4 regions of the Streptomyces sp. NPDC033165 genome follow, and region 3 is predicted to be linked to each of the others. Evidence: riboswitches for the same ligand, from Rfam matches in the RefSeq annotation. Region 3 holds a riboswitch; each other region holds the start of a gene.

The links. Region 3 has a riboswitch for cobalamin ahead of metE (5-methyltetrahydropteroyltriglutamate--homocysteine S-methyltransferase). Riboswitches for the same ligand answer to the same signal wherever they lie in the genome.
Region 1: another riboswitch for cobalamin. It lies ahead of ACZ5WC_RS00125 (cobalamin biosynthesis protein); the one in region 3 lies ahead of metE (5-methyltetrahydropteroyltriglutamate--homocysteine S-methyltransferase).
Region 2: another riboswitch for cobalamin. It lies ahead of ACZ5WC_RS21180 (ribonucleoside-diphosphate reductase subunit alpha); the one in region 3 lies ahead of metE (5-methyltetrahydropteroyltriglutamate--homocysteine S-methyltransferase).
Region 4: another riboswitch for cobalamin. It lies ahead of ACZ5WC_RS23275 (ABC transporter substrate-binding protein); the one in region 3 lies ahead of metE (5-methyltetrahydropteroyltriglutamate--homocysteine S-methyltransferase).

Annotation. Positions count from the first base shown of each region.
Region 1 is NZ_JBVIPK010000001.1:17,165-24,627, forward strand. Features, by position in the region: gene ACZ5WC_RS00100 (hypothetical protein) at 1-658, opposite strand, end outside; gene ACZ5WC_RS00105 (alpha/beta hydrolase) at 843-1,970, opposite strand; gene ACZ5WC_RS00110 (class II aldolase/adducin family protein) at 2,104-2,763, opposite strand; gene ACZ5WC_RS00115 (inorganic phosphate transporter) at 3,041-4,309, shown strand; gene ACZ5WC_RS00120 (hypothetical protein) at 4,322-4,567, shown strand; cobalamin riboswitch at 4,722-4,876, shown strand; gene ACZ5WC_RS00125 (cobalamin biosynthesis protein) at 5,004-5,981, shown strand; gene ACZ5WC_RS00130 (cobyric acid synthase) at 6,022-7,463, shown strand, end outside.
Region 2 is NZ_JBVIPK010000008.1:306,333-313,795, reverse strand. Features, by position in the region: gene ACZ5WC_RS21200 (D-Ala-D-Ala carboxypeptidase family metallohydrolase) at 1-612, shown strand, start outside; gene ACZ5WC_RS21195 (GlxA family transcriptional regulator) at 647-1,627, opposite strand; gene ACZ5WC_RS21190 (hypothetical protein) at 1,709-1,924, shown strand; gene ACZ5WC_RS21185 (ribonucleotide-diphosphate reductase subunit beta) at 1,939-2,955, opposite strand; gene ACZ5WC_RS21180 (ribonucleoside-diphosphate reductase subunit alpha) at 2,955-5,369, opposite strand; cobalamin riboswitch at 5,507-5,629, opposite strand; gene ACZ5WC_RS21175 (YbdD/YjiX family protein) at 5,821-6,024, opposite strand; gene ACZ5WC_RS21170 (carbon starvation CstA family protein) at 6,021-7,463, opposite strand, start outside.
Region 3 is NZ_JBVIPK010000026.1:3,637-11,099, reverse strand. Features, by position in the region: gene ACZ5WC_RS32445 (enoyl-CoA hydratase/isomerase family protein) at 1-727, opposite strand, end outside; gene ACZ5WC_RS32440 (acyl-CoA dehydrogenase family protein) at 724-1,878, opposite strand; gene ACZ5WC_RS32435 (CoA-acylating methylmalonate-semialdehyde dehydrogenase) at 1,875-3,377, opposite strand; cobalamin riboswitch at 3,602-3,780, opposite strand; gene cobF (precorrin-6A synthase (deacetylating)) at 3,922-4,806, shown strand; gene ACZ5WC_RS32425 (hypothetical protein) at 4,817-5,014, opposite strand; cobalamin riboswitch at 5,236-5,450, shown strand; gene metE (5-methyltetrahydropteroyltriglutamate--homocysteine S-methyltransferase) at 5,615-7,463, shown strand, end outside.
Region 4 is NZ_JBVIPK010000010.1:84,323-91,785, forward strand. Features, by position in the region: gene ACZ5WC_RS23260 (acyl-CoA dehydrogenase family protein) at 1-2,010, shown strand, start outside; gene ACZ5WC_RS23265 (acyl carrier protein) at 2,124-2,399, shown strand; gene ACZ5WC_RS23270 (beta-ketoacyl-[acyl-carrier-protein] synthase family protein) at 2,396-3,619, shown strand; cobalamin riboswitch at 3,776-3,962, shown strand; gene ACZ5WC_RS23275 (ABC transporter substrate-binding protein) at 4,025-5,071, shown strand; gene ACZ5WC_RS23280 (FecCD family ABC transporter permease) at 5,068-6,159, shown strand; gene ACZ5WC_RS23285 (ABC transporter ATP-binding protein) at 6,156-6,947, shown strand; gene ACZ5WC_RS23290 (PRC and DUF2382 domain-containing protein) at 7,059-7,463, opposite strand, start outside.

The DNA of each region.
Region 1 (7,463 bases), on a different contig from region 3:
CCCAGTCGAGCAGCAGCGCGTTGAGTTCCTGGGCGCTGCGGGCGGGGCCGGTGGCGGCATCACCGGGGGCCTGGGCGCCGGGGGCGGCGAGTGTGGCCGTTCTGCCGGGGCCGAGGGGCACTTCGCAGCGCTCCTCCTGGAGTTCGGCGACGCGCTGGCCGAGGAGGTCCAGGAGGGCGGGGACGGCGACGGGGCCGGCGGAGAGCTGGAGGAGGGAGAGCACCTGGGGCACGGCCTCGACGGCTTCGGCGACCGCACCGGCCTCGATGCCCTCGGGGGCGGGGTGGACGAGCGACCAGGCGTCGAAGAGCGCCACCCAGCCGCGGAGCACGGCGGAGTCGTCCCGGTCCCAGGCCCGCAGCCGCCAGCCGGGGCGGGCGGTGTCGCCGTGCAGCTCGATCAGCCCGGCCAGCCGGGCCCGGTCCCAGCCCGCTCGTACCTGCGCCGGGGAGAGGTCCAGGGCGGCGGCCGCCCGTTCGGGGGCGTGGGCGGCGAGCGGGGCGGCGGTTCCGGGGCCCGGGGTCCCCGGGGCCCCGGCGGCCCAGTGGGCGATGCGTACGGCGTCGGCGAGCACCGCCCTGGCCTGGTGGGCCAGTTCCGTGCGCGGCGGGGTGCCCTCGGGCGGCCGGGGGGCCGGCCTGGTGCGCCGGGTGGTCACGGCCTTGCGGGCGGTGGCAAGGGGTCGCGGGCGGACAAGTCGCAGCCTGGAGTCGCGCGGGGTACGGGACGTCACGGGGAGCAGTCTTGCCCCTGACGGCCCGAAAGCCCAAACGGAAGGCGTTTCACCGGCATATGGAAGGCCTCGCCGGTACCGCCGACAGGGGGCCGATCACCGCATCGGCTCACATCAGGGGTGTGAGGAAGCGCCGCAGGGTCTCCTCGTAGCGGGCCGGGTCCGCGTTCCACATCGCCGCGTGCGGAGCCCGCGCCACGGCGTGGAGGCTGACCAGGCCCGGACGGCGGGCGGCGAGTTCGCGGGAGGGCCCCCAGGGGGCGATCGAGTCGTCGGGCCCGTGCAGGATCAGGGTCGGGGTGCGCAGCGCGTCGGGCACCGAGGTGTCCAGCAGCGGGGCGCCGCTCATCCCGGTCCGGCCCTGGGCGGCGCGGACCGCCAGCGGCAGCAGAGCGGCCGGGACGCCGCGGGCCGCGGCCAGGGCGCGCAGGGTGACCGGCCAGTCGAGCACCGGGGAGTCGAGGACGAGGCCGCTGATCCGGTCGCGGAGCGGGGATTCGACCGCGGCGAGCAGGGCCATCGTCGCGCCGGTGGACCAGCCGTGCAGGATCACGTTCGCGGCCCCGTAGCGCAACGCGTGGCGGAGGGCCGCGTCGACGTCGCGCCACTCGGAGGCGCCGAAGTGGCTGAGGCCGTCGGCGGAGCGGGGGGCTCCGGGGTCTCCCCGGTAGGCGAGGTCGAGCACGGGGAAGCGGTGCCGGTGGAGGAAGCCCATCAGGTTCATGGGGTGGGCCCGGGTGGTGCCGAGGCCGTGCACGGTGATGACCCAGGTGCGGCGTGCGCCGGGTACGTACCAGGCAGGCAGCGTTCCGAGCTCGCCGGGGATCTCCACCTCCCGGTGGTCGAGGCCGAGGTCGCTGCCCGGGTCCCCGTCGTACAGCTCAGTCGTGAGCCGGACCTTCGCGCCCGGTTCGAGGAGGCCGTGGATGACCCGCTCCAGCCTGCGCACGACGGTGTCGGCGGCGGCGGGGGCCCCTTCGACGACAGGCCCGACCACCGCGTGGACATCGGGGCCTGCCAGCCCGTACGTGCCGGGCCGGAGCGCGGAGAAGGATCGGGTGAGGGTGACCTGTCCGGCCGCGGTGGCGTGCACGGTGAGTCTGCGGTCGGCGGGCAGGGACCGTCCGGGGGCCGCCTTGAGGGCGGCGTCGCTGGCGTACCGGCCGGCCGCGACCGCTGCCGCACCGGCGCCGAGGATCGTGGTGACGGCCGTTGCCGTCGCAGTTGCCGGGCGCACGGCTCCAGTGTCGTGGGGCGGACGGCGGGGTGCCAGCGGGCGGGGGCCGTGCGGGGCGGGCGGGGGCCGTGCGCGGCCCGCGCCCCGGGTCTGCCCGCGCCCCGCGCCCCTTCCCGTGCCCGGGCGCTCCGGATCAGCCCGGCTGGCCGTAGGTCCTGAGCGCCTCGGTCACCTCGGCGAGCTGGGCCTCGCTGAGCAGGGCCGGGGTGCGGCCCGGTACGGAGTCGGCCGTGAGCCACAGCCGGCACAGCCACTCCAGCTGGGCGGTGCGCTCGTAGGCCTGGTCGAGGGTGTCGCCGTAGGTGACGGTGCCGTGGTTGGCCAGGAGGCAGCCGGTGCGGTCGCGCAGGGCGGTGAGCATGGCGTCGGCCAGCTCCGGGGTGCCGTAGCGGGCGTAGGCGGCGGTGCGGACGGGGCCGCCGAGGATGGCGGCCGCGTAGTGCACGAGCGGCACCTCGGGCAGCAGCGTGGAGACGGCGGTGGCGTGCACCGCGTGGGTGTGGACCACGGCGGCGGCGCCGGTCTCGCGGTAGACCGCGAGGTGGAGGGGGAGTTCGCTGGTCGGCCGGAGGTCCCCGACGACCTGGCGGCCGTCGAGGTCGACGCCGACCGTGTCACGGGGGCCGAGCCGGTCGTAGGGCACCCCGCTGGGGGTCACCAGGACCAGGTCTCCGACACGGGCGGACACATTGCCCGAGGTGCCGACGACGAGGCCGTCCGCGGCGCTGCGGCGGGCGGTCGCGACCACCTCCTCCCAGGTCCGGGCGACGGATTCCGGCTGCTGCTCGCTCATGGGGCGAGCGTAGGGGCGGGGGGCGGAAACCGGAACGTCGTGCCCCACGTGACCGGGATCTCCTCCGGAGCCGGAGACGCGCCTCAAAAACTTCACCAACGAGCAGTAAAGGGCAGACCAGACGGCGCCCCAGGGGACTCCCGCCGCCCCTCCCGCACACAAGCGGAATCAGTCGCCTCCGGTTGGGGTCACCACAGCGCCCTGCTCAGTTCATCTTCCGTTCACCCAGGTTGCCTACGGTCCACGAGCCACTGACGCCGAACGATTGCCTGGGTAAATGGAACACATCACGCTGCTGCTTGCGATTGTGGTCGTAACAGCTCTCGTGTTCGATTTCACGAACGGTTTCCACGACACCGCCAACGCGATGGCGACCACCATCTCGACCGGCGCGATGAAGCCCAAGACAGCGGTGGCGATGTCCGCCGTTCTCAACCTGATCGGCGCCTTCCTGTCGGTGGAGGTCGCCAAGACGATCTCCGGCGGGATCGTCAACGAAGACGGCATCAGAACCGAGGTCATCTTCGCGGCGCTCGTCGGCGCCATCCTGTGGAATCTCCTGACCTGGCTGGTCGGCCTGCCCTCCAGCTCCTCCCACGCCCTGTTCGGCGGTCTGATCGGCGCCGCGGTCATGTCGGCCGGCTGGTCCTCGATCAACGGCGGCACCGTCGTCACCAAGGTGCTGCTGCCCGCGGTCGCCGCTCCGCTGGTCGCCGGTCTCGCAGCGATGCTGGCCACGCGGCTGACGTACCGGATCAACCGGAACGTCACCGACCCGAACCAGCTCAAGTCGACGGCCAAGGGCTACCGGGCCGGACAGATCGCCTCGGCCGGTCTCGTCTCCCTCGCCCACGGCACCAACGACGCCCAGAAGACGATGGGCATCATCACCCTGGCCCTGGTGACCGGCGGCGTCCTCGCCCCCGGCTCCAACCCGCCGATGTGGGTCATCGTCTCCGCCGGTGTCGCCATCGCGCTCGGCACCTACCTCGGCGGCTGGCGCATCATCCGCACCATGGGCAAGGGCCTGACCGACCTCCAGCCGCCGCAGGGCTTCGCCGCCCAGACCAGCGCGGCGACCGTCATCCTGGCCTCCTCGCACCTCGGCTTCTCGCTCTCCACCACCCAGTCCTGCTCGGGTGCCGTGATGGGCGCGGGCCTCGGCCGCAAGGGCGGCGTGGTCCGCTGGTCCACCGCCACCCGGATGTTCGTCGCCTGGGGCCTCACGCTCCCGGCCGCGGGTCTGGTCGGCGCGGGTGCCGAGTTCCTCACCAAGCAGGGCCCCTGGGGTGTCGCCCTCACCGCGGCCATCCTGGTCGGCGGCTCCTTCGCCATCTGGCTGGCCTCGCGCCGCCAGCCGGTCGACCACACCAACGTCAACGACACCGAGGAAGCGACGGCGGACGAGCCGCAGGGCGTCGTCACCACCGCCATCGCCGCGGTCTCCCCGCCCCCCGCGGGCGCACCGGTCTCCGACCTCTCGACCACCATCCCGGCCCCGGCCGCGGCACCCGACGACACGCCCCGCCCCGCGGCCACGGTGTAAGGACAGATCCGTATGAAAATCGACTGGGCAGCTCTCGCCACCGTCTTCGGTGTCAGTCTCGTGATCACCGTCGCCCTGGTCGGCGTCTTCACCCTGGGCATCGTCGCCCTCTCGAAGCTGTCGGCCCCGGCCGGCGGCAGCGGCTCCGGCAGCGGCGCCTCCGGCGGAACCGCCGCGCTGGCGCGCACCAGCGCGTACGCCTGCTTCGCGGCGTGCGTGGCGGCGGTCTCCTACGGGATCTATCTGATCGTCGCCTGACGCGTCCCACGGCACCCCTCATCGGGCCGGACACACCTCGTGTGTGTCCGGCCCGATGTGCGTCTGCGCACACCGGGCCTCCGCAGGTCAACAGCAAGTTGACGGCTGTTCTCGCAGCGTGGTGGACTGCCGGAGCCATTCACGGCGACAGCAGAGGAAGCCGGTGCGAGTCCGGCGCGGTCCCGCCACTGTCACCGGGGAGCACTCCCCCACACCGGACGTCACGACCTGTCGGGACACCGGATGTCACGGCCCGTCGCGCACGGGCTGGAAGGCCGGGGGAGCTGCGGATCCGGGAGCCAGGAGACTCTCGTCGCCGCTCTCGTCGAACCAGGGCGCGGACCCTGAGTTAAGGACCTATGCCATGTCCGGCCGCCGTGCGCCGCATCCAGTGCCCCCTCGTTCCGGAACGCCCCGACCCACGACGGGCTGAGCCGTGCGTGCCGATCGCCTCTTCGCGTGCGGCGCCACGGCCGGAATGGTCGCCGACGCGCTGTTCGGCGACCCCCGGCGGGGGCACCCCGTCGCCGGGTTCGGCCGGGCCGCCGCACGCGTGGAGTCCCTGCTGTGGCGTGACGACCGGGGCCGGGGCGCGCTGCACACCCTCATCTGCGCCGGAGGCGCCGTGGGGGCCGCCGCGCTGGCCGCCCGTGCGGTACGGGAGCGCCCCGCGCTCGCCGTCGCGCTGACCGCCGCCGCCACCTGGTCGGTCGTCGGCGGTACGTCCCTGGGCCGGGAGGCCCGCGCCATCGGGGGCGCGCTGACCGCCGGGGACCTTGAGGCGGCCCGGGAAAGGCTGCCGCATCTGTGCGGGCGCGACCCGCACTCCCTGGACGGGCCGGGTATCGCCCGTGCCGTCGTGGAATCGGTCGCCGAGAACACTTCGGACGCCGTCGTCGGCGCGCTCGTGTGGGGCGCCATCGGCGGGGTGCCCGGACTCGTCGGCTTCCGGGCCGTGAACACGCTCGACGCGATGGTCGGCCACAAGTCGCCCCGCCACCGGCGTTACGGCTGGGCCTCGGCTCGCCTGGACGACCTCGCTGGGTGGCCCGGCGCCCGGCTGACGGCCGCGCTGGCCGTGGTGGCGGGCGGGCGGCCGTCCGAGGCCGTACGCGCCTGGAAGGCGGACGCGGGGCGCCACCCGAGCCCGAACGCGGGACCGGTGGAGGCCGCGTTCGCGGGGGCGCTCGGCGTACGGCTGGGAGGAACGCTGGCGTACGCGGGGCGCGTGGAGCACCGGCCCGTACTGAACGGGGAGTCCGGCCGGGACGTGCGCGGCGACGACATCGAACGCGCGGTGCGGCTGTCGCGCCGGGTGAGTGCACTGGCTCTGGGTGTGTGCGTGGCGGCGCGGATGGTCGCGGGGCGGGCCGCCGGGCGGTCGGCTGCGGGACAGAAGCGGGGGCGGTCATGAACGGTCCGGCACGGAACGCGGTACGGGAACGGGAGCGGGCATGAGTGGTGGGCTGCTGGTCGCGGGGACCACATCGGACGCGGGCAAGAGCGTCGTCACGGCGGGCATCTGCCGCTGGCTGGTGCGCCGGGGCGTGAAGGTCGCGCCGTTCAAGGCGCAGAACATGTCCCTCAACTCCTTCGTGACCCGCGAGGGCGCGGAGATCGGGCGCGCCCAGGCGATGCAGGCGCAGGCGGCCCGGGTGGAGCCGACCGCCCTGATGAACCCGGTGCTGCTGAAGCCGGGCGGCGACCGGTCCAGCCAGGTGGTCCTGATGGGCAGGCCGGTCGGTGAGATGAGCGCCCGGGGCTACCACGGGGGGCGCCAGGAGGCGCTGCTCGGGACGGTCACGGACTGCCTGGAGCAGCTGCGGTCGGCCTATGACGCGGTGATCTGCGAAGGGGCCGGTTCGCCGGCCGAGATCAACCTCCGCCGGACCGACATCGTGAACATGGGCATCGCGCGGGCGGCCCGGTTCCCCGTGCTGGTGGTCGGGGACATCGACCGGGGCGGGGTCTTCGCCTCGTTCTTCGGGACGACGGCGCTGCTCAGCGCCGAGGACCAGTCGCTGGTCGCGGGCTATCTGGTGAACAAGTTCCGGGGTGATGTCTCGCTGCTGGAACCGGGGCTGGACATGCTGACCGGGCTGACCGGGCGACGGACGTACGGAGTTCTGCCGTACGCCCACGGACTCGGCATCGACGAGGAGGACGGCCTGCGGGTGTCCCTGCGGGGTGCGGTACGGGAGTCGGTCGTGGCTCCCCCGCACGGTGAGGACGTGTTGCGGGTCGCGGTGTGCGCGGTGCCGTTGATGTCGAACTTCACGGACGTGGACGCGCTGGCCGCCGAACCGGGCGTCGTGGTGCGGTTCGTGGACCGGGCCGAGGAGCTGGCCGACGCGGACCTGGTGGTCGTGCCCGGGACGCGGGGCACGGTCAAGGCGCTGGCCTGGCTGCGCGAGCGGGGTCTCGCGGACGCGCTGGTGCGGCGGGCGGCGGAGGGCCGGCCGGTGCTGGGCATCTGCGGCGGGTTCCAGGTGCTCGGTGAGCGGATCGAGGACGAGGTGGAGTCGCGGGCGGGGGTCGTGGACGGGCTGGGGCTGCTGCCGGTGACCGTCCGCTTCGACCGGGCCAAGACGCTGGCGCGGCCGGTGGGTTCGGCGCTGGGTGAGGTGGTGGAGGGGTACGAGATCCACCACGGGGTGGCCGATGTGCGGGGCGGGGAACCGTTCCTGGACGGGTGCCGGGTGGGGGCGGTGTGGGGGACGCACTGGCACGGGTCGCTGGAGAGCGACGCGTTCCGGCGGCGGTTCCTGGCGGAGGTGGCCCGGGCCGCCGGGCGGCGGTTCGTTCCTGCGCCGGACACGAGTTTCGGGGTGCTGCGGGAGGAGCAGTTGGACCGGCTGGGGGATCTGGTGGAGGAGCATGCGGATACGGATGCGCT
Region 2 (7,463 bases), on a different contig from region 3:
TCCTCCGGAGCCACCGGCAACGACGTCACCCAGCTCCAGATCCGGGTGGCGGGCTGGCCCGGCTACAACTCCGTGCTCGCCATCGACGGCGTCTACGGTCCGGCCACCACCGCCGCCGTCAAGCGGTTCCAGGCGGCCTACGGCCTGGCCGCCGACGGGATCGCGGGCCCGGCCACCCAGGCCAAGATCTACGCGCTCCAGGACAGCGACTGCACCCCGATCCACTTCACGTACCCCGAGCTGAACAAGTGCAACAGCACCTGGGCCGGCGGGAAGGTCTCGGCGGGCACGGCCAGGGCCAACGCGCTGAGCAGCATGTGGAAGCTGGAGGCGCTGCGCCACGCGCTGGGCGACCAGCCCATCCGCGTCACCAGCGGCTTCCGCTCCGTCTCCTGCAACGCGGCCGTCGGCGGAGCCTCCAACAGCCGCCATCTGTACGGCGACGCGGTCGACCTCGGCGCCTCGCCGCACTCCCTGTGCACGCTGGCCAAGCAGGCCCGCTACCACGGCTTCAGGGGAATCCTCGGCCCGGGCTACGCCGGTCACGGTGACCACGTGCACGTCAACCAGGGGCCCAACCGCTTCTGGTCGGCGTCCCGGTGCGGCATCTGACCCCGGCCCCTCCCGGTGCCCGGCCCGGCGGCGCTCAGGCGACGTCGGGCACGGCCGCGGTCGACGGGCCCCGGAAGGCGCGGCGGTAGGCGTTCGGTGTGGTCCCCAGCGACCGTACGAACTGGTGTCGCAGGGTCGCCGCCGTACCGAAGCCCGTCTGTCCCGCGATCGTGTCGATCGTCAGGTCGGAGGTCTCCAGCAGGTGCTGGGCCAGCAGCACCCGCTGCCGCAGCAGCCAGCGGTACGGCGTGGTCCCGGTCTCCTGCTGGAACCGCCGGGCGAAGGTGCGCGGCGACATGTGCGCCTGCGCCGCCAGCTGCTCCACGGTCAGCTCCTGGTCGAGATGGTGCTCCATCCACGCCAAGGTGGCGCCGACCGTGTCGCACGCGTTCCGGGGCAGCGGGCGGTTGATGTACTGCGCCTGGCCGCCGTCCCGGTGCGGGGGCACCACCATCCGCCGGGCGATGGTGTTGGCCGCCTCCTGGCCGTACGCCCGGCGGACCAGGTGCAGGCAGGCGTCGATCCCGGCGGCGGTGCCGGCCGAGGTGATCACGGGGCCCTCGTCCACGTACAGCACGTCCGGCTCCACGATCGCCTTCGGGTAGCGCCGGGCCAGCTCCGCCGCGTGCCGCCAGTGCGTGGTGCAGCGGCGGCCGTCCAGCAGCCCGGCCGCGCCGAGGACGTACGCCCCCGAGCAGACGCTCAGCACCCGGGAGCCGCGCTCCACGGCCCGGCGCAGCGCTGCGAGCACCTCCTCGGGATACTCCCGCTCCATGAAGTGGCTGCCCGCCGGTACGGCGATGAGGTCGGCCTCCTCCAGCCGGTCCAGGCCATGGGGCGTGCTGATGGTGAAGCCCGCGTGGGTGCGCAGGACGGGGCCCTCGGCGGAGACCACCGCGAAATCGTGCACCGGCAGGCCCTCGTCGCTGCGGTCGAGGCCGAACACCTCGCACAGCACGCCGAGTTCGAAGGGGTGGACCTCGTCCAGGAGCAGGGCGGCGACATTGGTCAGCATGGACTCAGTGTGGCAGTAATTGGATGTTCCATGGCAGTGCTGCCACTGATGATTTCTGCCCGGGTGGACCAGAGTAGAGGCATGAACACATTCCTGAACTACCTGGTCGTAGCAGCACTTTTCGCCCTGGTCGCGGCTCCGGCCGTCGTCGGTCTCGCCCGCGAGCGCCGGATCGACCGCGAACTGCGGGAGGCGGAACGGAAGGCGCGGACGGCAGGGCCCCCGGAAACGGAAGGCGCCGCGCGACCGGTCACGGCTGCGCGGCGCCCCTACCTCAGAAGCTGGGCCAGGATCTGACGGATCCCGGGCGGCTAGAAGTCGTCGTCGAACCCGACCGAGCCCTCGACGGCCACCTGGTAGGCGGACGGGCGGCGCTCGAAGAAGTTCGTCAGCTCCTGGACGCCCTGGAGCTCCATGAAGGAGAACGGGTTCTCCGAGCCGTACACCGTCGGGAAGCCGAGGCGGGCGAGCCGCTGGTCGGCGACGCACTGGAGGTACTCGCGCATCGACTCGGTGTTCATGCCCGGCAGGCCCTCGCCGCACAGGTCGCGGCCGAACTGGAGCTCGGCGTCGACGGCCTCCTTCAGCATGTCGGTGACCTGCTGCTGGAGCTCGTCGTCGAAGAGGTCCGGCTCCTCCTTGCGGACGGTGTCCACGACCTCGAACGCGAAGTTCATGTGCATCGTCTCGTCACGGAACACCCAGTTGGTGCCGGTGGCGAGACCGTGCAGCAGACCCCGCGAGCGGAACCAGTACACGTACGCGAACGCGCCGTAGAAGAACAGCCCCTCGATGCAGGCCGCGAAGCAGATCAGGTTGAGCAGGAAGCGGCGGCGGTCCGCCTTTGTCTCCAGCCGCTCGATCTTCTCGACCGAGTCCATCCACTTGAAGCAGAACTGCGCCTTCTCACGGATCGAGGGGATCTCCTCGACCGCGTCGAACGCGGCCGCCCGGTCGTCCGGGTCGGGCAGATAGGTGTCCAGCAGCGTCAGATAGAACTGGACGTGCACGGCCTCCTCGAAGAGCTGCCGCGACAGGTACAGCCGCGCCTCGGGGGAGTTGATGTGCTTGTACAGCGTCAGCACGAGGTTGTTCGAGACGATCGAGTCACCGGTCGCGAAGAACGCCACCAGCCGGCCGATCATGTGCTGCTCGCCCGGCGACAGCTTGGCGAGGTCGGAGACGTCCGAGTGGAGGTCGACCTCCTCCACGGTCCAGGTGTTCTTGATCGCGTCCCGGTAGCGCTCGTAGAAGTCCGGGTAGCGCATGGGACGCAGGGTCAGCTCGAATCCCGGGTCGAGCAGGTTCTTGTTGTCGTCGGTGCTCATTACTGGCAGGCCTCGCAGGACTCAGGGTTTTCCAGGGAGCAGGCGATCGCGTCCGCGTCGGGAGCCGACGCCTGCTGTACGGGAATGGGGGCGGCGGCCGACGCCTGACCGGACGCGGCACGGGCGATCCGGGTCGCCGGGCGCGAACGCAGGTAGTACGTCGTCTTCAGCCCCTGCTTCCAGGCGTACGCGTACATCGAGGAGAGCTTGCCGATCGTCGGCGTCTCCAGGAACAGGTTGAGCGACTGGCTCTGGTCGAGGAACGGCGTACGGGCCGCCGCCATGTCGATCAGGCCGCGCTGCGGGATCTCCCACGCGGTGCGGTACAGCGCCCGCACGTCCTCCGGAATCCAGGCGAAGCCCTGCACCGAGCCGCTCGCCTCGCGCAGCGCCTCACGGGTGCGGGCGTCCCACACGCCGAGCTTCTTCAGCTCGTCCACCAGGTAGGCGTTGACCTGGAGGAACTCACCGCTGAGCGTCTCGCGCTTGAACAGGTTGGAGACCTGCGGCTCGATGCACTCGTACACACCGGCGATCGAGGCGATCGTGGCGGTCGGCGCGATGGCGAGCAGCAGCGAGTTGCGCATACCGGTCTTCGCGACCCGGGCGCGCAGGGCGTCCCAGCGCTCCGGCCAGTTCAGCTCGGTGTCGTAGTGGTCGGGGTGCAGCACACCGCGCGCGGCCCGCGTCTCGGACCAGGCGGGCAGCGGGCCCGACCGCTCCGCGAGGTCGCAGGACGCCTCGTACGCCGCCAGCATGATCCGCTCGGAGATCTTCGTGGAGAGCGCGCGGGCCTCGGGCGAGTCGAAGGGCAGGCGCAGCTGGAAGAAGACGTCCTGGAGACCCATGGCGCCCAGACCGACCGGCCGCCAGCGGGAGTTGGAGCGTCCGGCCTGCTCGGTCGGGTAGAAGTTGATGTCGACGACCCGGTCGAGGAAGGTCACGGCCGTACGGACCGTGGCGTCCAGGCGGTCCCAGTCGATCGAGCCATGGGCGACGAACGCGCCCAGGTTGACCGAGCCCAGGTTGCAGACGGCCGTCTCGCCGTCGTTGGTGACCTCAAGGATCTCGGTGCACAGGTTCGAGGAGTGGACGACCCGGCCCGGCTCGGCGGTCTGGTTCGCGGTCCGGTTGGAGGCGTCCTTGAACGTCATCCAGCCCTGGCCGGTCTGCGCGAGGGTACGCATCATCCGGCCGTACAGCTCACGCGCGGGCATCGTCTTGCGGGCCAGCCCCCTGGCCTCGGCCGCGCGGTAGGCCGCGTCGAACTCGTCGCCCCACAGGTCGACCAGCTCGGGCACCTCGGCGGGCGAGAACAGCGACCACTCGGTGTCGGCGTCGACCCGGCGCATGAACTCGTCCGGGATCCAGTGCGCCAGGTTCAGGTTGTGCGTACGCCGCTGGTCCTCGCCCGTGTTGTCGCGGAGCTCAAGGAACTCCTCGATGTCCGCGTGCCAGGTCTCCAGGTAGACCGCCGCAGCGCCCTTGCGCCGACCGCCCTGGTTCACCGCCGCCACCGAGGCGTCCAGCGTCTTGAGGAACGGCACGATGCCGTTGGAGTGCCCGTTGGTGCCCCGGATCAGCGAACCCCGGGCGCGGATGCGGGAGTAGGACAGACCGATGCCGCCCGCGTGCTTGGAGAGCCGCGCCACCTGGTGGTAGCGGTCGTAGATCGAGTCCAGCTCGTCCTTGGGGGAGTCCAGCAGATAGCAGGAGGACATCTGCGGGTGACGGGTGCCGGAGTTGAAGAGCGTGGGGGAGGAGGGGAGGTAGTCCAGCCGGCTCATCAGCCCGTAGAGCGAGGCGACCTCGTCCAGCGCCCGCACCGACTCGTCCTCGGCCAGGCCCGCGGCCACGCGCAGCATGAAGTGCTGCGGGGTCTCGATGACCTGGCGGGTGTGCGGGTGGCGCAGCAGGTAGCGGCTGTGCAGCGTACGGAGGCCGAAGTAGCCGAAACGGTCGTCCGCGCCCTCGGACAGCGTCCGCTCGACCAGCTCGTCCAGCGCCTTCGCGTGCAGCTCGACGAAGGCGGCCGTGCGGTCCGCGATCAGGCCCTCGCGGTGGCCGACGGCGACCGAGGCGGAGAAGGACGTGGCGCCCTGGCTCGCGGCCTCGTCGGCGATCGTCCGGGTCAGCAGCCGGGCGGCGAGCTTGGAGTACGCGGGGTCCTCGGAGATCAGCCCCGCGGCGGCCTCGGTGGCCAGCGAGCGCAGCTCGGCCTCGTCGGAGCGGGCGTTGCGCCCGCGCAACGCGGCAGCGGCGACCCGTCCGGGGTCGGTGTCGGGCAGATCGACGGTGAGGTCGGTCAGGGCCCGCAGCAGGGCGGTCCCGGGTCCGTCGTTCGAGGCGTCTCCGGACGTGGTGGACACTGCGGATTCGGTGGCTGAAACCGGATCGGCGGGCGCGATGGTCACTGGGCTTTCCCTCGCTCGGCTGGGGGCCGGCAGCAGGCAGGGGAGCCGGGCAGCGCGAAGCCCGGGTCGGGGCAGCACTGCTGACGGCGTCCACCGGCCTATCCGCGAGGCCCGGACGTCTGGCATCCGGTTCGGTCGATCCGGACGCACTGTCGACAGGTCTTCGGACTTCAGGTGTGCAAAAGCACACTGATCACACCGTTGCGGGACAGTTCCGGATTCGCACCGGATTCCCCTGCGACGACAGCGAGGTCGAGCATACATGTGGGGGCCGCCTGATGAGGAAGCCCCCACATGTTGTGTCGGCCGACATAACTTTTCCGGGGCGGTGTGGATTCTTCGCCCGGCTTTTCTCCGGTTCGGCCCGGAGCGGACGGGCCGGCAGGAGGGCGCGAAAAGGGGCCGCCACGCCCCTGGGAGGGGTACGGCGGCCCCTGCGGACCGGTGGCGATCAGCAGCAGCGGAAGCCCTCGCGGGGGTCCGCCTCGCGGGCGTCGGTGCGGCTGTGCTCGAAGGCGCGGCGGGTCATGACCGGTGTGTCCGGATCGTGTGCCCGCGCGTGCGCCACGTAACGGTCGTAGGCCGACTCGCCGGTCAGCTCGCGCACGTACCAGCGGATGCGGCCGGCGATCCGGCGGACGTCCCGCACACTCATGTCCGGGCCTTCGTCAGGTCCGTACCGCCGTCCTCCACGCGGATGCCGCCCTCGGGGCCGACGCCCGCCGCGACCAGCTCGGCCTTCTCCTCCTTGGTCGCGAGGATCGACGCCGGGGCGACCAGCCTGGACCGGACGAACGGCGCCTCGTGGAGCTTGACGCTCTCCGGGTCGCGGATGGCGTTGAAGCAGACCCGCCCGGCGTCCACGAGGACCACGATGATGAGGGCCGCGAAGAGCGCGCACAGCACCCCGTCGACAGTGGAGTTGGTGACGACGGTCCGCATCTCCTCCATGTTCTTGGCGGGGGCCAGCACCTCGCCGGCGTCGATGCCCGCCTGGTACTTGTCGCGCTGGGCGAAGAACCCGATCTTCACGTCCTCGGAGAAGATCTTCTGCCAGCTCGCGGTGAGTGTGACCGCCACGTCCCAGGCCAGGGGCACCGCGGTGACCCAGGCCCACTTCAGCCGGCCGGACTTCACCAGCAGCGTGGTGCAGACGGCCAGCGCGACCGCGGCCAGCAGCTGGTTGGCGATGCCGAACAGCGGGAAGAGCTGGTTGATGCCGCCCAGCGGGTCGTGCACACCGACCCAGAGGAAGTAGCCCCATCCGCCCACGACGACGGCGCTGGCGAACCACACGCCAGGCTTCCAGCTGACCTCGCGGAACGGCTTGTAGACGTTGCCGAGCATGTCCTGGAGCATGAAGCGCCCGACGCGGGTGCCCGCGTCGACGGTGGTGAGGATGAACAACGCTTCGAACATGATGGCGAAGTGGTACCAGAACGCCTTCATGGCGGTACCGCCGATCACCGCGGAGAAGATCTCCGCCATGCCGAGCGCGAACGTCGGTGCGCCACCGGTCCGGGACAGCAGACTCTGTTCCTCGACGTCCTTGGCCGCCTGGGCCAGCGCCTCGGGGGAGATGGAGAAGCCGAAGCCGGCCACGGCCTCGGAGGCGGCCTGGACGCTGTCACCGATCACACCGGCCGGTGCGTTGATGGCGAAGTACAGGCCGGGGTCGATGATGCAGGCGGCGATCATCGCCATGATCGCCACGAACGACTCGGTCAGCATCGCGCCGTAGCCGATCATCCGGATCTGGGTCTCCTTCTGGACCATCTTCGGGGTGGTGCCCGAGGAGACCAGGGAGTGGAAGCCGGAGAGCGCGCCGCAGGCGATCGTGATGAAGACGAACGGGAACATCGAGCCCGCGAAGACGGGCCCCGCGCCGCTGCTCGCGAAGTCGGTGACCGCGGGCATCTTCAGGGTGGGCAGCGCTATCACCACACCGAGGGCCAGCAGGGCGATCGTGCCGACCTTCATGAAGGTGGAGAGGTAGTCGCGCGGCGCCAGCAGCAGCCACACGGGCAGCACGGAGGCGAGGAACCCGTACACGATCATCCAGACGACCAGCGTGCCCGGTTCCAGCGTGAAGAA
Region 3 (7,463 bases):
CGAGCAGCCGTTCCACGATCTCCTCGACCGTGTCGGCGGCGTAACAGTGGTCGATCCAGGACCGGTCGGCCTCCAGCACGCCGGGCGGTGCGTCATGGACGTGCCGGTGCAGCACCGCCGCCGGGGCCTCCGTCCGCAGTTCGGCGAGGAACGCGGGCAGGCCCTCCCGCGGTACGAAGTGGTCGGCCAGCCCGCACAGCAGCGCGTCCCGGGCCCCCACCACCGCACCGGTCAGGGCGAGATGGGTACCGAGCTCCCCGGGGGCCAGCCCCAGCAGATACGTGCCGCCGACGTCCGGCACGAAGCCGATCCCGGTCTCCGGCATGGCCACCTTCGAACGCTCGGTGACGACGCGTACGCTGCCGTGCGCCGAGACGCCGACCCCGCCGCCCATCACGATGCCGTCCATGACCGCCACATACGGCTTGGGATAGCGGGCGATCCGGGCGTTGAGCCGGTACTCGTCGCGCCAGAACGCGGCCGAAGCCCTGCCGCGCGCCCGGGCGTCCTCGTAGATGGACCGGATGTCGCCGCCCGCGCACAGGCCGCCCTCCCCGGCCCCGGTGATGACGACGGCCGCCACCTCGGGGTCGTGCTCCCAGCGGTCGAGCGCCGCCGCGATCGTCTCCACCATAGGGTGGGTGAGGGCGTTGAGCGCCTTGGGACGGTTCAGGGTGAGCACCCCCGTACGCCCCTCGACGCTCACGCGCACCTGCTCCTCGGTCATCGCAGGCCTCCCGTCAGGCTCCTGGCCACCACGACGCGCATGATCTCGTTGGTCCCTTCCAGGATCTGGTGGACCCGCAGGTCCCGGACGATCTTCTCGATGCCGTACTCGGCCAGATAGCCGTAGCCGCCGTGGAGTTGGAGCGCCCGGTCGGCCACCGAGTAGCCGGTGTCGGTCGCGAAGTGCTTGGCCATCGCGCACAGCTGCGGGGCACCGGCCACGTTCCGGTCCAGCGCCTCGGCGGCCTGCCGCACCAGGGCCCGGGCGGCGGCCAGTTCGGTCGCCATCTCGGCCAGCCGGAACTGGAGCGCCTGGGCGTCCAGCAGCCTGGTGCCGAACGCCTCCCGGTCCGCGAGGTGGGAGACACTGCGGTCCAGGGCGCTCTGCGCGCCGCCCAACGAGCAGGCGGCGATGCCGAGTCGGCCGCCGTTGAGCCCGTTCATCGCGATGCGGAAGCCGCCGCCCTCCTCGCCGAGCATCCGGTCCGCGGGGATGCGCACCCCGTCCATCAGGACCTGCCGGGTGGGCTGCGCGTTCCACCCCATCTTCTTCTCGTCGGCCCCGAACGACAGCCCGGGGTCGTCCCGTTCGACGAGGAAGGCGGAGATGCCGCGCGGCCCGGCCTCGCCGGTGCGGGCGAGCACGATGTACAGGTGCGAGGCGCCCGCCCCGGAGATGAACTGCTTCGTGCCCGTCAGCACGTAGTGGTCGCCTTCGCGCACCGAGCGGGTGCTCAGCGCGGCGGCGTCGGAGCCCGCGCCCGGCTCGGTGAGGCAGTAACTGCCCAGCTGCTCCATGGCGCAGAGCGCGGGCAGGTGGCGGCCCCGCTGGGCCTCGGTGCCGTACCGGTCGATCATCCAGCCGACCATGTTGTGGATCGACAGATAGCCCGCGATGGACGGGCAGCCGGTGGCCAGGGCTTCGAAGGCGAGGACCCCGTCGGAGCGGGACAGCTCCGACCCGCCGACGTCCTCCCGTACGTAGACGCCGCCGAGGCCGAGCCCGGCCGCCTTGCGCAGCACGTCGACGGGGAAGTGCTTGTCCTGGTCCCACGCCACTGCGTGCGGGGTCAGATGTTCCTGGGCGAAGTCCAGGGTCGTCTCGACGACGGCGAGCTGGTCGTCGGTGAGGAGCGTGGTCACGGCGCTCACCCCATGGTCGGAATCGTGAAGCTCGCGCCGTCCCGGACACCCGAGGCGGGCCAGCGCGAAGTGACGGTCTTCGTACGGGTGTAGAAGCGGATGGCGTCCGGCCCGTGCTGGTTCAGGTCCCCGAATCCGGACCGCTTCCAGCCGCCGAACGTGTGGTACGCCACCGGCACCGGGATCGGCACGTTGACGCCGACCATGCCCGTGTCGACGCGCCGGGTGAAGTCGCGGGCGGTGTCGCCGTCGCGGGTGAAGAGCGCTACGCCGTTGCCGTAGGGGTGCTCCGAGGGCAGCCGCAGCGCCTCCTCGTAATCGGCGGCCCGGACCACGGACACCACCGGGCCGAAGATCTCCTCCTGGTAGATCCGCATGTCCGGGGTGACCCGGTCGAAGAGGGAGGCGCCCGCGAAGAACCCGTGCTCGTGCCCCTCCAGGGTGAAGTCGCGTCCGTCCACGACCAGTTCGGCGCCCTCCTCGACGCCCAGGTCGACATAGCCGCGCACCCGGTCCACCGCGTCGCGGCCCACCAGCGGACCGAAGTCGGCGTCCGGGTCGTCCGAGCGGCCGATCCGCAGCTCGGCGATCCGCTCGGTGAGCCTGGCCACCAGCGCGTCGGCGGTGGCCTCGCCGACCGGCACGGCCACCGAGATCGCCATGCACCGCTCGCCCGCCGAGCCGTAACCGGCGCCGATCAGCGCGTCCACCGCCTGGTTCAGATCGGCGTCCGGCATCACGATCATGTGGTTCTTCGCCCCGCCGAAGCACTGCGCGCGCTTCCCGTGAGCGGCGGCGGTGGAGTAGACGTGCGCGGCGATCGGCGTCGAGCCGACGAAGCCGAGCGCCTTGACCCGCGGGTCCTCCAGCAGGGTGTCCACGGCCTCCTTGCCGCCGTTGACGACGTTCAGGACGCCGGGCGGAAGGCCCGCCTCCAGGAAGAGCTCGGCCAGCCGCAGGGGCACCGAGGGGTCCCGCTCCGAGGGCTTCAGGATGAAGGCGTTGCCGCAGGCCAGAGCGGGGGCGGCCTTCCACAGCGGGATCATCGCCGGGAAGTTGAACGGGGTGATGCCCGCCACCACGCCGAGCGGGCGGCGCAGTGAGTGGACGTCGATCCCGGCGCCCGCGTTGTCGCTGAACTCGCCCTTCAGCAGGTGCGGGACACCGGCCGCGAACTCCACGACATCCAGCCCGCGCGCGATGTCGCCGTGCGCGTCGGCGACGGTCTTGCCGTGCTCGGAGGAGAGCAGCCGGGCCAGGGAGTCCTTCTCCTTCTCGACGAGCTGGAGGAAGCGCAGCAGCACGCGGGCGCGGCGCTGCGGGTTCCACTCGCCCCACTCGCGCTGGGCCCCGACGGCGTCGGCGATCGCCGACTCGGTCTCGGACCGGCCGGCCAGGGGCACCCGGGCCTGGACCCGGCCGGTGTTGGGGTCGTGGACATCGCCGTAGGCGCCCGAGGTGCCGGACGTGTGCTTGCCGCCGATGAAATGGGTGAGTTCGCGGACCATGGAAGCCTGCTCTCGTCGGTGAGATCGTCAGGTGAGATCCGGGGATGGCGCACAGGCCCGCCGCACCCGGTGCACCGGTCGGGTGCGCGCGGACGGAAGGGCTCGCCGTCGGGGGACGCGAAGGGCGGGGACCGTCAGGGGGCGTGGAGAACCGCTCGCCGGGACGGGCCTGCGGGGCCGTGGGTGCGGACCGGTGCCATGCGTGTCTGCTCCATCCTCGTGGAAACACGGAACATCCCGCGGCCGGTATCCTGACTCCCGGATCAGCGCGCGTCCCCTTGCCTTCCCGACGGCTCCTTCGCCGCCAGTGGCGTGTCCTGCGAGGACGAACTCCCCGGTCACAGTGGCGGGACCGTGCCGGAATCACACCGGCTTCCCTGACACCACGGGCCTTCGGAGCACCCGGCTGCATGCCGGGCACCCACTGCCCCGAAGATATAGTTGGACGTCCTAGTAAGTCCACCCCGCCCGGCGTGCGGCCGGTGGATCATGGCCCGGTCCGTGACGCCTGGCATGATCGGCAGACATGGCGGACATGGCTGACATCAGCGAGGCACCACGGCACATTCTCGTCATCGGCATGGGCGCCGGTGACCCCGACCATCTGACCCTGGCCGCGGTGAAGGCCATGCGCCGGGCCGATGTGTTCTTCGTCCTCGGCAAGGGGCGCGAGAAGGAGTCCCTGACCCGGCTGCGGCGCGACATCCTCGACGAGCACCTCACCGGCCCCTACCGGGTGGTGGAGGCCGAGGACCCGTGGCGCGACCGCACCCAGGACGACGGTGCGCGCTACACCTCGGCCGTGCACGACTGGCGCCACCGCCGCGCCGACATCTGCGAACGCCTGATCATCGAGGAGCTCGCGCCGGGGGAGTGCGGGGCCTTCCTGGTGTGGGGCGACCCGTCCCTGTACGACAGCACGCTCGCGATCCTGGCGGACATCCGGGGCCGCGGCACGGTGAATTTCGGCCATGAGGTGATCCCCGGCATCAGCAGCGTCTCCGCCCTCGCCGCCCGGCACCGCGTCACCCTGAACCGGGTCGGCCGCCCCATCCGCATCACCCCCGGCAGACGGCTCGCCCAGGGCTTCCCCGAGGACGACGGCGACATCGTGGTGATGCTCGACGGCCACGAGACCTTCACCCATCTGACGGGCAGGGGCCTGTGGATCCACTGGGGTGCGTACCTCGGCACCCCCGACGAGATCCTGGTCTCCGGCCCGCTCGACGAGGTCGCCGGCCGGATCCGCCGACTGCGCGCGGAGGCCCGCGAACGGCACGGCTGGATCATGGACACCTACCTGCTGCGGCAGGGGCGGGACGAGGCGGAAGGGGCGGGCCGCCCGGCGGAGGACGCGGGCCGCCCGGCGGAGGACACCGGCCGCCCGGCGGAAGGCGCGGACGGCTCCGGGGATGGCCCGCTCGGCTGACCGTCCGGCGTCAGCGCCGGGACTCGTGTTCCCGGATGACGCCCAGCCCGTGGCCGAGGCTCGGGCACTCGGCGCTCAGGTCGTCACCCCGCACCAGGTAGTTGTGCACCCGGCCGTCCGCCGGCCGCTCGATCGCGCGGTACTGCGTGCCGTTCACGGTGATCGTCCAGTCGTCGCCGTCCTGGGCCCACCCAACTGTCTTCTTCATATGGCGTTTTCCGTTCCTCGGTCGGTTCCGCCGGGGGTCGGCGGGCCGTGTAGTGGGAAGAAGAACGGCTTTTGACGCCCTGTGGTTCCGCCTTCCCTACGCCATTCGGTTACATCTGGGTCTCCGCCTCCGCACACCCCGAGGTGTCGTATGCGGGCACCCGTGTCTCACGTCACCGTTCGAAGTGTGAACAGCGGTGTGCGCTCGGCGGCCGTCCCCTTAGGCTGACCGGTGCAGCTGGTTCGCCCTGTCAGCCGGACAGGGAGTCGTAAGAGGGAACCCGGTGGGAATCCGGGACTGCCCCGCAGCGGTGAGTGGGAACGACCGCCGTCATACGCACTGGGCCCGGCCGGGTCTGGGAAGCGACGGCCAGTAGGTGTCTGCCCCGGCAGGCGCGCCCGCGAGTCCGAAGACCTGCCCGTTGCCCGCACGCGACCGTTCGCGTGCGGAGTTCCCGGTGACCTCGTGGGCGGGTCGGCGCAACCGTCAGGCGGACGGACACGGTTCGGTGTGTCCTGCTCTCCGCCCGATGCGTCACCCCTTCGCGTCCGCGTCCCGTCCCGGGATCAGCAAGCAGCCACGCTCGCGAAGGAGAGTCACGTGACAGCGAAGCCCGCAGCCGCGGCAGCACGGGCCACCGTGTACGGCTACCCCCGCCAGGGCCAGAACCGTGAACTGAAGAAGGCCGTCGAGGGCTACTGGAAGGGCCGTGTCGACGCGGACACCCTCCGGCGGACCGCCGCCGAACTGCGCCGGGGAACCTGGCGGCAGCTCGCCGAGGCCGGAGTCCACGAGGTGCCGACCGGTGATTTCTCGTACTACGACCATGTTCTGGACACCAGCGTCATGGTCGGCGCTGTCCCCGAGCGGCACCGCGCCGCCGTCCGCTCCGACGCCCTCGACGGATACTTCGCCATGGCCCGCGGCACCCAGGACGTCGCGCCGCTGGAGATGACGAAGTGGTTCGACACCAACTACCACTACCTGGTGCCCGAGCTCGGGCCCGACACCGTGTTCACCGCCGACCCCGCCAAGCAGGTCGCCGAGTTCAAGGAAGCCCTCGCGCTCGGCCACACCCCTCGCCCGGTCCTCGTCGGCCCCGTCACCTACCTCCTGCTCGCCAAGGCGGCCCCCGGCGTCGCCGCCGGCTTCGAGCCGCTGACCCTGCTGGACCGGCTCCTCCCGGTGTACGCCGAAGTCCTCGCCGGCCTCCGCGCGGCGGGCGCCGCATGGGTGCAGCTGGACGAGCCCGCCCTCGTCCAGGACCGTACCCCCGCCGAACTGAACGCCGCCGCCCGCGCCTACCGCGAGCTGGGCGCCCTCGCCGACCGGCCCAAGCTGCTGGTCGCCTCCTACTTCGGGCGGCTCGGCGACGCGCTGCCGATCCTGGCCAAGGCCCCCGTCGACGGACTGGCGCTCGACTTCACCGAGTCCGGCGCGGGCAACCTCGACGATCTCGCGGCGGCGGGCGGCCTGCCCGGCAAGCGCCTGGTCGCGGGCGTCGTCAACGGCCGCAACATCTGGATCAACGACTACGAGAAGTCGCTCGCCACCCTCGGCACGCTCCTCGGCCTCGCCGACCGCGTCGACGTCTCCGCCTCCTGCTCCCTCCTCCACGTCCCGCTGGACGCGGACGCCGAACGCGACATCGACCCGCAGATCGCCCGCTGGCTGGCCTTCGCCCGGCAGAAGACCGAGGAGATCGTGGTCCTGGCCCGCGGCCTGGCCGGCGGCACCGGCGCCATCGCGGCCGAACTGGCCGCCAACCGCGCCGACCTCGCCTCCCGCGCCGGGGCCGCCCTCACCCATGACCCGGCCGTCCGGGACCGTACGGCGGCCGTCACCGACGCCGACGGCCGCCGCTCCCAGCCGTACACCGAGCGGGCCGCCGCCCAGCGCGCCCACCTCGGGCTGCCGCTGCTCCCGACCACCACCATCGGCTCGTTCCCGCAGACCACCGAACTGCGCACCGCCCGCGCGGACCTGCGGGCGGGCCGGATCGACGAGGCCGGGTACGAGGAGCGGATCAAGGACGAGATCCGCGAGGTCCTCTCCTTCCAGGAGAAGGCCGGGATCGACGTCCTGGTGCACGGCGAGCCCGAACGCAACGACATGGTCCAGTACTTCGCCGAGCAGCTCACCGGCTACCTCGCCACCCAGCACGGCTGGGTCCAGTCCTACGGCACCCGATACGTCCGCCCGCCGGTGCTCGCCGGGGACGTCTCGCGGCCCGAGCCGATGACCGTGCGCTGGACCGCCTACGCGCAGTCGCTGACCGAGCGCCCCGTCAAGGGCATGCTCACCGGCCCGGTCACCATGCTCGCCTGGTCCTTCGTCCGCGACGACCAGCCGCTCGGCGAGACCGCCCGCCAGGTGGCCCTCGCCCTGCGCGACGAGGTCAACGACTTGGAGGCGAACGGTACTTCGGTCATCCAGGTCGACGAGCCCG
Region 4 (7,463 bases), on a different contig from region 3:
ACGAACGACGCGGCCCCGCCGTCCACGAACGACCTGCTCACCGGTGTGCTCTTCGGGCCGAACTTCCGCCGGGAGCACGGCTTCTGGCGGCGACTGCTCACAACAGAACCGTTTCGCCGCCCCGGTGGCGGCACCCCTGACGAACGGCTCGCCCTCTCCTACCACCGACTGCGCATCCTCAACAACGCGCTGGACAGCGGCGCGAGGCTGGCCGCCGACCCCCGGGCACTGGCCGCCCTGCACGAGTGGCTGGGCCCGGTCGACCCGGCGCTGACCACCGTCGCGGGCATCCACTACAACCTCTTCCTCGGCAGCCTCCTCGACCATGACCCGGGCACACTCCGTGATCTGTCGGACTACCTCGCCCTGCAGCGCGTAGGCACCTTCCTCTGTACGGAGGTGGCCCACGGCAACGACGCGGCGGCCGTCGAGACGACCGCGACCTACGACCGCGAACGCGACGGCTTCGTCCTGCACACCCCGCACGCCGGGGCGCAGAAGTTCATGCCCAACACCAGCCCCGCCGGCGGTCCCAAGTCCGGTGTGGTGGCGGCGAGGCTGCTCGCCGACGGCGCCGACCACGGCGTCTTCCTCTTCCTCGCCCCCCTCACCGACGACGTCCGCGCCCTGCCGGGCGTACGGGTGCGGCGGCTGCCCGCCCGGATGGGATCGCCGGTCGACCACTGTCTGACCTCCTTCGACCAGTACTTCGTCCCGCGTGACGCGCTGCTCGACGGTGCGCAGGGGCGGATCGGCGAGGGCGGCCGGTTCACCAGCGAACTGGCCAACCGCAGAAGGCGGTTCCTCGCCTCCATCGGCCGTGTCACCCCCGGCAAGCTCTCCATGAGCGCCTGCGCGGTCGGCTCCGCCCGGGTCACCCTGGCCATCGCCGTCCGTTACGCGGGCCACCGGCTGATCACCGGGTCGCGGGCCGCGCAGCGCGTCCCCGTCTACGCCCACCGCACCCACCACGGGCCGCTGGCCGACGCGATGGCGACCGTCTTCGCGATGAGCCTGCTGCACCGCAGGGCGCTCGACCGCTGGGAGTCGGCTCCCGACGCCGACCGGGACGAGGCGGAGCGTCTGGTGGCCGTCGCCAAGGGCTGGATCACCTGGCAGGCACGCGGCGTCATCGTCGAGTGCCGTGAGCGGTGCGGGGCCCAGGGGCTGCTGGAGAACAACGGCATGACCGAGCTGTTCACCGGCATCGAGGGCGCGATCACCGCCGAGGGCGACAACCTGGCCGTGCACGCCAAAGCCGCCGCCGAGATGCTGTTCAGCGCCACCACCCGGGAGGCGGCGGACGAAGGGCCAGGCGACCTCGACGAGCCCGCCTTCCTGGACCGGCTGCTCACGGCCGTGGAGGACCTGTGGTTCGCCCGTGCCCGCGAGCGGATGAGCGCCGCCGCGCCCGGCGACCGGCTCGGGCGCTGGAACGCCGCCTCCCCGGCCGCGCTGCTCGGCGTCGAGGCGTACGGCTACCGGCAGGCGGGCGAGGCGTTCGAGCAGGCCGTGGCCTCCCTGCCGGAAGGGCCCGCGCGTGATCGGCTCGCGGAGCTCCGGCGGCTGTTCGCGCTGCGGTGGATCGCCCGCAACAGCGGCGACCTGCTCGCCACCGGACGGCTGACCGCCGATCAGGTCACGTTTCTCCCCGACGCGGTGGAGGACGCGATCGCGGCCGTGGCCCGGCACACCCCCGCCCTGGTGGAGTCCTTCGCCCTGCCGGAGCGGCTGATGTCGGACTGGCCGATCGCCGGACCCGGTTACGCGGCGGCCTACGACGACCCCGAGGGGCCGTGGCACCGGGGCCGCATGGCCGGAGCCGGGGGCCGTCCCGGGGAGTTCCGGCGGCCCGCCCGCGGCAGCAGGAGGCGCCCGCTGCGCGAGAGGGTGGCGTCGCTGGGCGTCCGCGGGGTCCTGCTGGCGTACTGGGGAACCACGTCCATGGTCTCCCGATGGTTCGAGAAGCCGCAGGTGAGCGTAGACGAATCGGTTCGCCCCAGGGCGTAACCGGAAGATCGTCTTCCAGTTACTTCGGCGGTGGGTCGCTGCGTTCGACCACCTGCCGTTCCAGCGACGCCGATCACACGACGCCGATGACACACACAGGAAGAGGAATCACCGTGAAGACCATCCACCCGAAGATCACCGAGGTGCTGACCGAGACGTTCAAGGTGCCCGCGGCCGAGATCCTGCCGGAATCCACCATGGACAGCCTGGAGATGGACTCCCTGGCGGTGGCCGAGTTCGCGGTCATCATCAAGGAGACCCTCGGCGTCGACGCCGACTCCGAGAAGCTGTACAAGGACGCCACGCTGGCCGACGTCTCCGCGTTCATCGACGCGGCCGTCGGCGGCGCGGCGGCCGGGGCCACGGTGCCGGTGAGCAACACCCGATGAAGCGACCCGCCATCGCCGTGACCGGCCTGGGAATGATCACCCCGGTCGGCACCACCACCGAAACCACCTGGGAGGGGGTCCTGGCCGGGCGGTCGCCCGCCCGGACCGTCCCCGAACTGGACGGCTGCGCGGTCGACTTCGCCTGCACGGTCTCCGGCATCGACCTGGACGACGCGGTCGGCGGACGTACGGCCTTCCGCATGGGCCGGTACGTCAAGTTCGCCGTACTCGCCGCCCGGGAAGCGGTCGCGGACGCCGGACTCGACCCGGCGCACTGGGACGGAGCCCGCGTCGCCGTCGTCGTCGGCACCAGCAGCGGAGGCTCGGCCGGACTCACCGAACAGGCCGTCGCCCTGGAACGGCGGGGCCCCGAGGCCACCTCGCCCTCGGGCATCCTGCTCACCATCCCGAACATGCCCGCGGCCGAGATCGCCATCCGGATGAAGGCCACCGGGCCCAGCCTGGCGCCGTGCACGGCCTGTTCGTCCGGGGTGACCGCGCTGTCCGTGGCCCGGGACCTGCTGACCCTCGGCCGGTGCGACATCGCGATCGCCGGGGCCACCGAGTCGATCGTGTTCCCGGTCGCCATGACAGGCCTCGCCCGCTCGGGCGCGGCGGCACCGCGGGACGGCGACCCGGCCCGCCTCTGCCGCCCCTTCGCCGCCGACCGCGCCGGTCTCGTCATGGGGGAGGGCGCCGCCGTCATGGTCCTGGAGCGGGCCGACGAGGCGCACGCCCGGGGGGCCGCACCCCGGGCGCTGATCACGGGCGTCGGGGAGACCACCGACGCCCACCACCCCACCAGCCCCCACCCCTCGGGGGACGTCGCGCGGGCGGCCGTGGACGCCGCACTGCGCGACGCGGGCTGGCGCGCCGAGGACGTCGGCCATGTCAACGCGCACGGGACGTCGACCTCCCAGGGCGATGCCACCGAGGCCGCCCTCATCGGCCGGGCCTACCCGCACCGGCCGCCCGTCACCGCCCCCAAGGGGGTACTGGGCCACTGCATGGGGGCGGCCGGGGCCATCGAGACCGGTCTGACGATCCTCACGCTCCAGCACGGGCTGATCCCGCCGATCGCGAACCTGGACGCCCCGGCCCCAGGGTTCGACATCGACTGCGTCACGAAGACGCCGCGCGAACTGCCCTTCCGGCGTGCCGTCAGCCACTCCTTCGGCTTCGGCGGCCAGAACGCGGTGATCGCCCTACAGGCGCCGTAACGCCGTAACGCCGTAACGCCGTAACGCCGTAACGGAAGCCGGCGGGCCGGTGCGGCCGGACGATCCCGCGCCGTACCGTCCCGCCCCGGCCGCCTTCCCGGACGTCATCCCCAGCGCACTCTCGTCTCACCGCCTCTGATTCCGCGCGAAGGCGCGTGATAGCTTGCCGGGGCCAGTCGAACCCCAACGACGGGGTCAGGGAATCCGGTGCGAAACCGGAACTGACGCGCAGCGGTGAGGGGGACGGGCGGGGCCACGGCCACTGGAGTACTCACCTGCTCCGGGAAGGCGTCCCGCCCGGACGAACCCGAGTCCGAAGACCTGCTGGCGCCCGCGCCCCGCACCGGGGCACGGGAACCGTACGACGGGCTCCGCGGCTGGGCCCAGAGACACCGAGGTCCTTTCGTGCTGCCCACGGCCCTGCCCGCCCCGATACGCACCGCTGCCCTGTTCGCTGCGGGACTCGTCCTGCTGACGGCCTGCGGCACCACCACCGACCGGGCCGCCGACGGCGGCGGCAAGGCCGACGGCTATCCGGTCACCCTCAAGAACTGCGGGCGCACCGTCACGGTCAAGGCCCCGCCGCAGCGGGCCGTCTCGGTCGACCAGGGGTCGACGGAGATCCTCCTCTCGCTCGGCCTCGCCGACCGCCTCGCGGGCAGCGCCACCTGGAGCGACCCGGTCATGAAGGGCCTGGAGAAGGCCAACGCGCGCGTCGAGCGGATATCCGAGAACCGGCCGTCGTCGGAGAGGGTCCTCGACAAAGAACCCGACTTCCTCAGCGCCTCCTTCGCCTCGACCCTCGCCAAGGGCGGCGTCGCCCCCCGCGAGCAGTTCGAGAAGCTCGGCGTCCCCACCTACATCTCGCCCGCCGACTGCACCGGCAAGGACAACAGCGGCGGCGGCGACGGAGCCCGTACCGCACCCCTCACCATGGACAGCGTCTACACGGAAGTCCGCGAACTGGCCCAGGTGTTCGGGGTGCCCGAGCGTGGTGACGCCCTGGTGAAGAAGCTCCAGGCGCGGGTGGAGAAGGCCACCGAGGGCATCGACGCCTCCGAAGCGTCGCTCCTGTACTGGTTCTCCGACTCCAAGGCCCCCTACCTCGCGGGCTGCTGCGGCGCCCCCGGCGTCATCACCAAGGAACTCGGCGCGAAGAACGTCTTCGACGACACGCACGACGAATGGCCCCAGATCAGCTGGGAGACCGTCGCCGACCGCAACCCCGACGTCCTGGTCATCGGCGACCTGAGCCGTACGACGCAGACCGCCGAGAGCGCCGAGAAGAAGATCGAGTTCCTTGAGTCCAACCCGGTCACCCAGACCATGGACGCCGTCAAGAACCGCCGTTACGTGCTGCTCAGCGGCCAGGCGATGAACCCGACCATCCGCACCGTCGAGGGCCTGGAGCGCGTCGCGGCCGGACTGCGCGACTTCGGCCTCGCGGGGTGAGCACGGACAGTCGTACGGCCGTGGAGCGGGCCGGCGCACCGCCCCTCGCCGACCGGCCCCGCCCGGCCCGCGGCGGCGGGCCGCTCGCCGTGCTGCTCTGGGCCGGCGGCCTGCTGCTCCTGCTGCTCTCCGTCGCGGTCGCCGTGACCATCGGGCCCGCCCGGATCTCCGTGCCCGACGTCTGGTCGGCCGTCGCGGCCCACCTCGGGATCGGTGACTCGGAGCTCAGCCCGATCCGGGACGGCATCATCTGGAACCTGCGGATGCCCCGGACCCTGCTCGCCGCCGTGTGCGGCGCGGGGCTCGCGGTGTGCGGGACGGTGATGCAGTCCCTGCTGCGCAACCCGCTGGCCGACCCGTTCGTCCTCGGCGTCTCCTCCGGCGCCTCGACCGGGGCGGTCGTGATCGTGGTGCTCGGCGTCGGCGGGGGAGCGGTGTCCCTGTCCGCCGGGGCCTTCGTCGGGGCGATCTGCTCCTTCGCCCTCGTGCTGCTGCTCAGCCACACCCTGGGCGGCACCACCGACCGGGTCGTGCTCTCCGGCGTCGCCGCGATGCAGCTCTTCTCCGCCCTCACCTCCTTCGTCGTGATGACCTCCGCCGACGCCGAGCAGACCCGCGGAGTGCTGTTCTGGCTCCTCGGCTCGCTCGGCGGCGTCGGCTGGAGCGAGGTCGCGTTCTGCTCCGCCGTCCTCGCCGTCTGCCTGGTGGTCTGCCTGGCCCACGCCCGTACGCTCGACGCCTTCGCCTTCGGGCAGGACGCGGCCGCGGCGCTCGGTGTCGACGTGGGCCGCACCCGGATCGTGCTGCTGTGCACCACCGCCCTGCTCACCGCCGCCCTCGTCAGCGCGGCCGGGGCGATCGGCTTCGTCGGCCTGGTCCTGCCGCACGCCGCCCGTGCCCTGACCGGTTCGGGCCACCGGCGACTGCTCCCGGTCACCGCGCTCGCCGGGGCCGTGTTCCTGGTGTGGGTCGACACCCTCGCCCGGACCGTCCTGGACCCGCAGGAGGTGCCGGTCGGCGTCGTCACCGCCCTGATCGGCGTCCCGGTCTTCGTCCTCGTCCTCTACCGCACCCGGAGAACGGCATGACGCACACCGCCGCCCCCGCCCACGGGCTGAGCGCCGAGCGGGTCAGCAGGAATGCGGGCGGACGGCTCATCCTCGACGGGGTCGACATCGCCCCGCCGCCCGGCGCCACCGTCGGGCTCCTCGGCCCCAACGGCTCCGGCAAGTCCACCCTGCTGCGGATTCTCGCGGGCCTCCTCGCCCCGGCCACCGGGGTCGTCACCCTGGACGGCCATCCCCTCGCCGGTCTCGGCCGCCGTACCGTCGCCCGCCGGATCGCCGTGGTCGACCAGCACGCGGTCACCCAGGTCGACCTCAGCGTCCTCGACGTCGTACGCCTGGGCCGCATCCCGCACCGGCGCGCCTGGTCCGCCCCGGACCGCACCGACGAGGAAGCCGTCGCCGACGCACTGCGGCGCACCGGCCTCGCCGACCGGTCCGGGCAGTCCTGGCACACCCTGTCCGGCGGCGAACGCCAGCGCGTCCAGATCGCCCGCGCCCTGGCCCAGCAACCCCGCGAACTCCTCCTGGACGAACCGACCAACCACCTCGACATCCAGCACCAGCTGGACCTGCTCGCCCTGGTCGCCGCCCTCCCCGTCACCAGCGTCATCGCCCTGCACGACCTCAACCTCGCCGCGATGTTCTGCGACCGGATCACCGTGATGAAGGCGGGCCGGGTCGTCGCGGGCGGCGCCCCGGCCGAGGTGCTCACCGAGGAACTCATCGAGGACGTCTACCGGGTGCGCGCCGTCGTCACCCCCGACGGCCCGGACGGGCGGCCCTCGGTACGGTTCCTGCCGCGCCGCTGAAACCGAGGACGGCAGCGGACAGCCCGCCGGGCGGACTCGGAGGTACGAGCCCGCCCGGCGGCCGAGGACGTGGGAGCGGCCGTGGAGGCCACCGGTGAAACGGCTGCGCGGTCAGCGGCGGCGCCCCTGGCCGAACTCGCCACCGGCGTCCTTGCCGGTGCCCATGTCCTTGCCGTCCGCGTAGTCGATCTTCTCCTTGCGGACCTCGGCGGAGACTTCCTTCTGCTCGGTGACCCGTTCGGTCTCCAGCCGGACCCGTTCCACCGGCACGGCCTCCTTGCGCACGGTGGCGCGCTCCGCGTGCAGCGTGACCTCGACGTCCTGCTCGCCGATATCCGTGGTGCCGGTGGTCTTCTGGCCGGGCTGGAGGGGTTCGCGGACCACGCGTACCTCTTCGTGGGACACGGGCACGGTCCGGGTGACCTCCTCGGTCACCACGTACTTGTGCAGCCGCGCCTTGCCGCTCTCGTACTCCTCCGTGCCGACGTGCAGTTGCTCCTCGGAGCGGATCAGCTC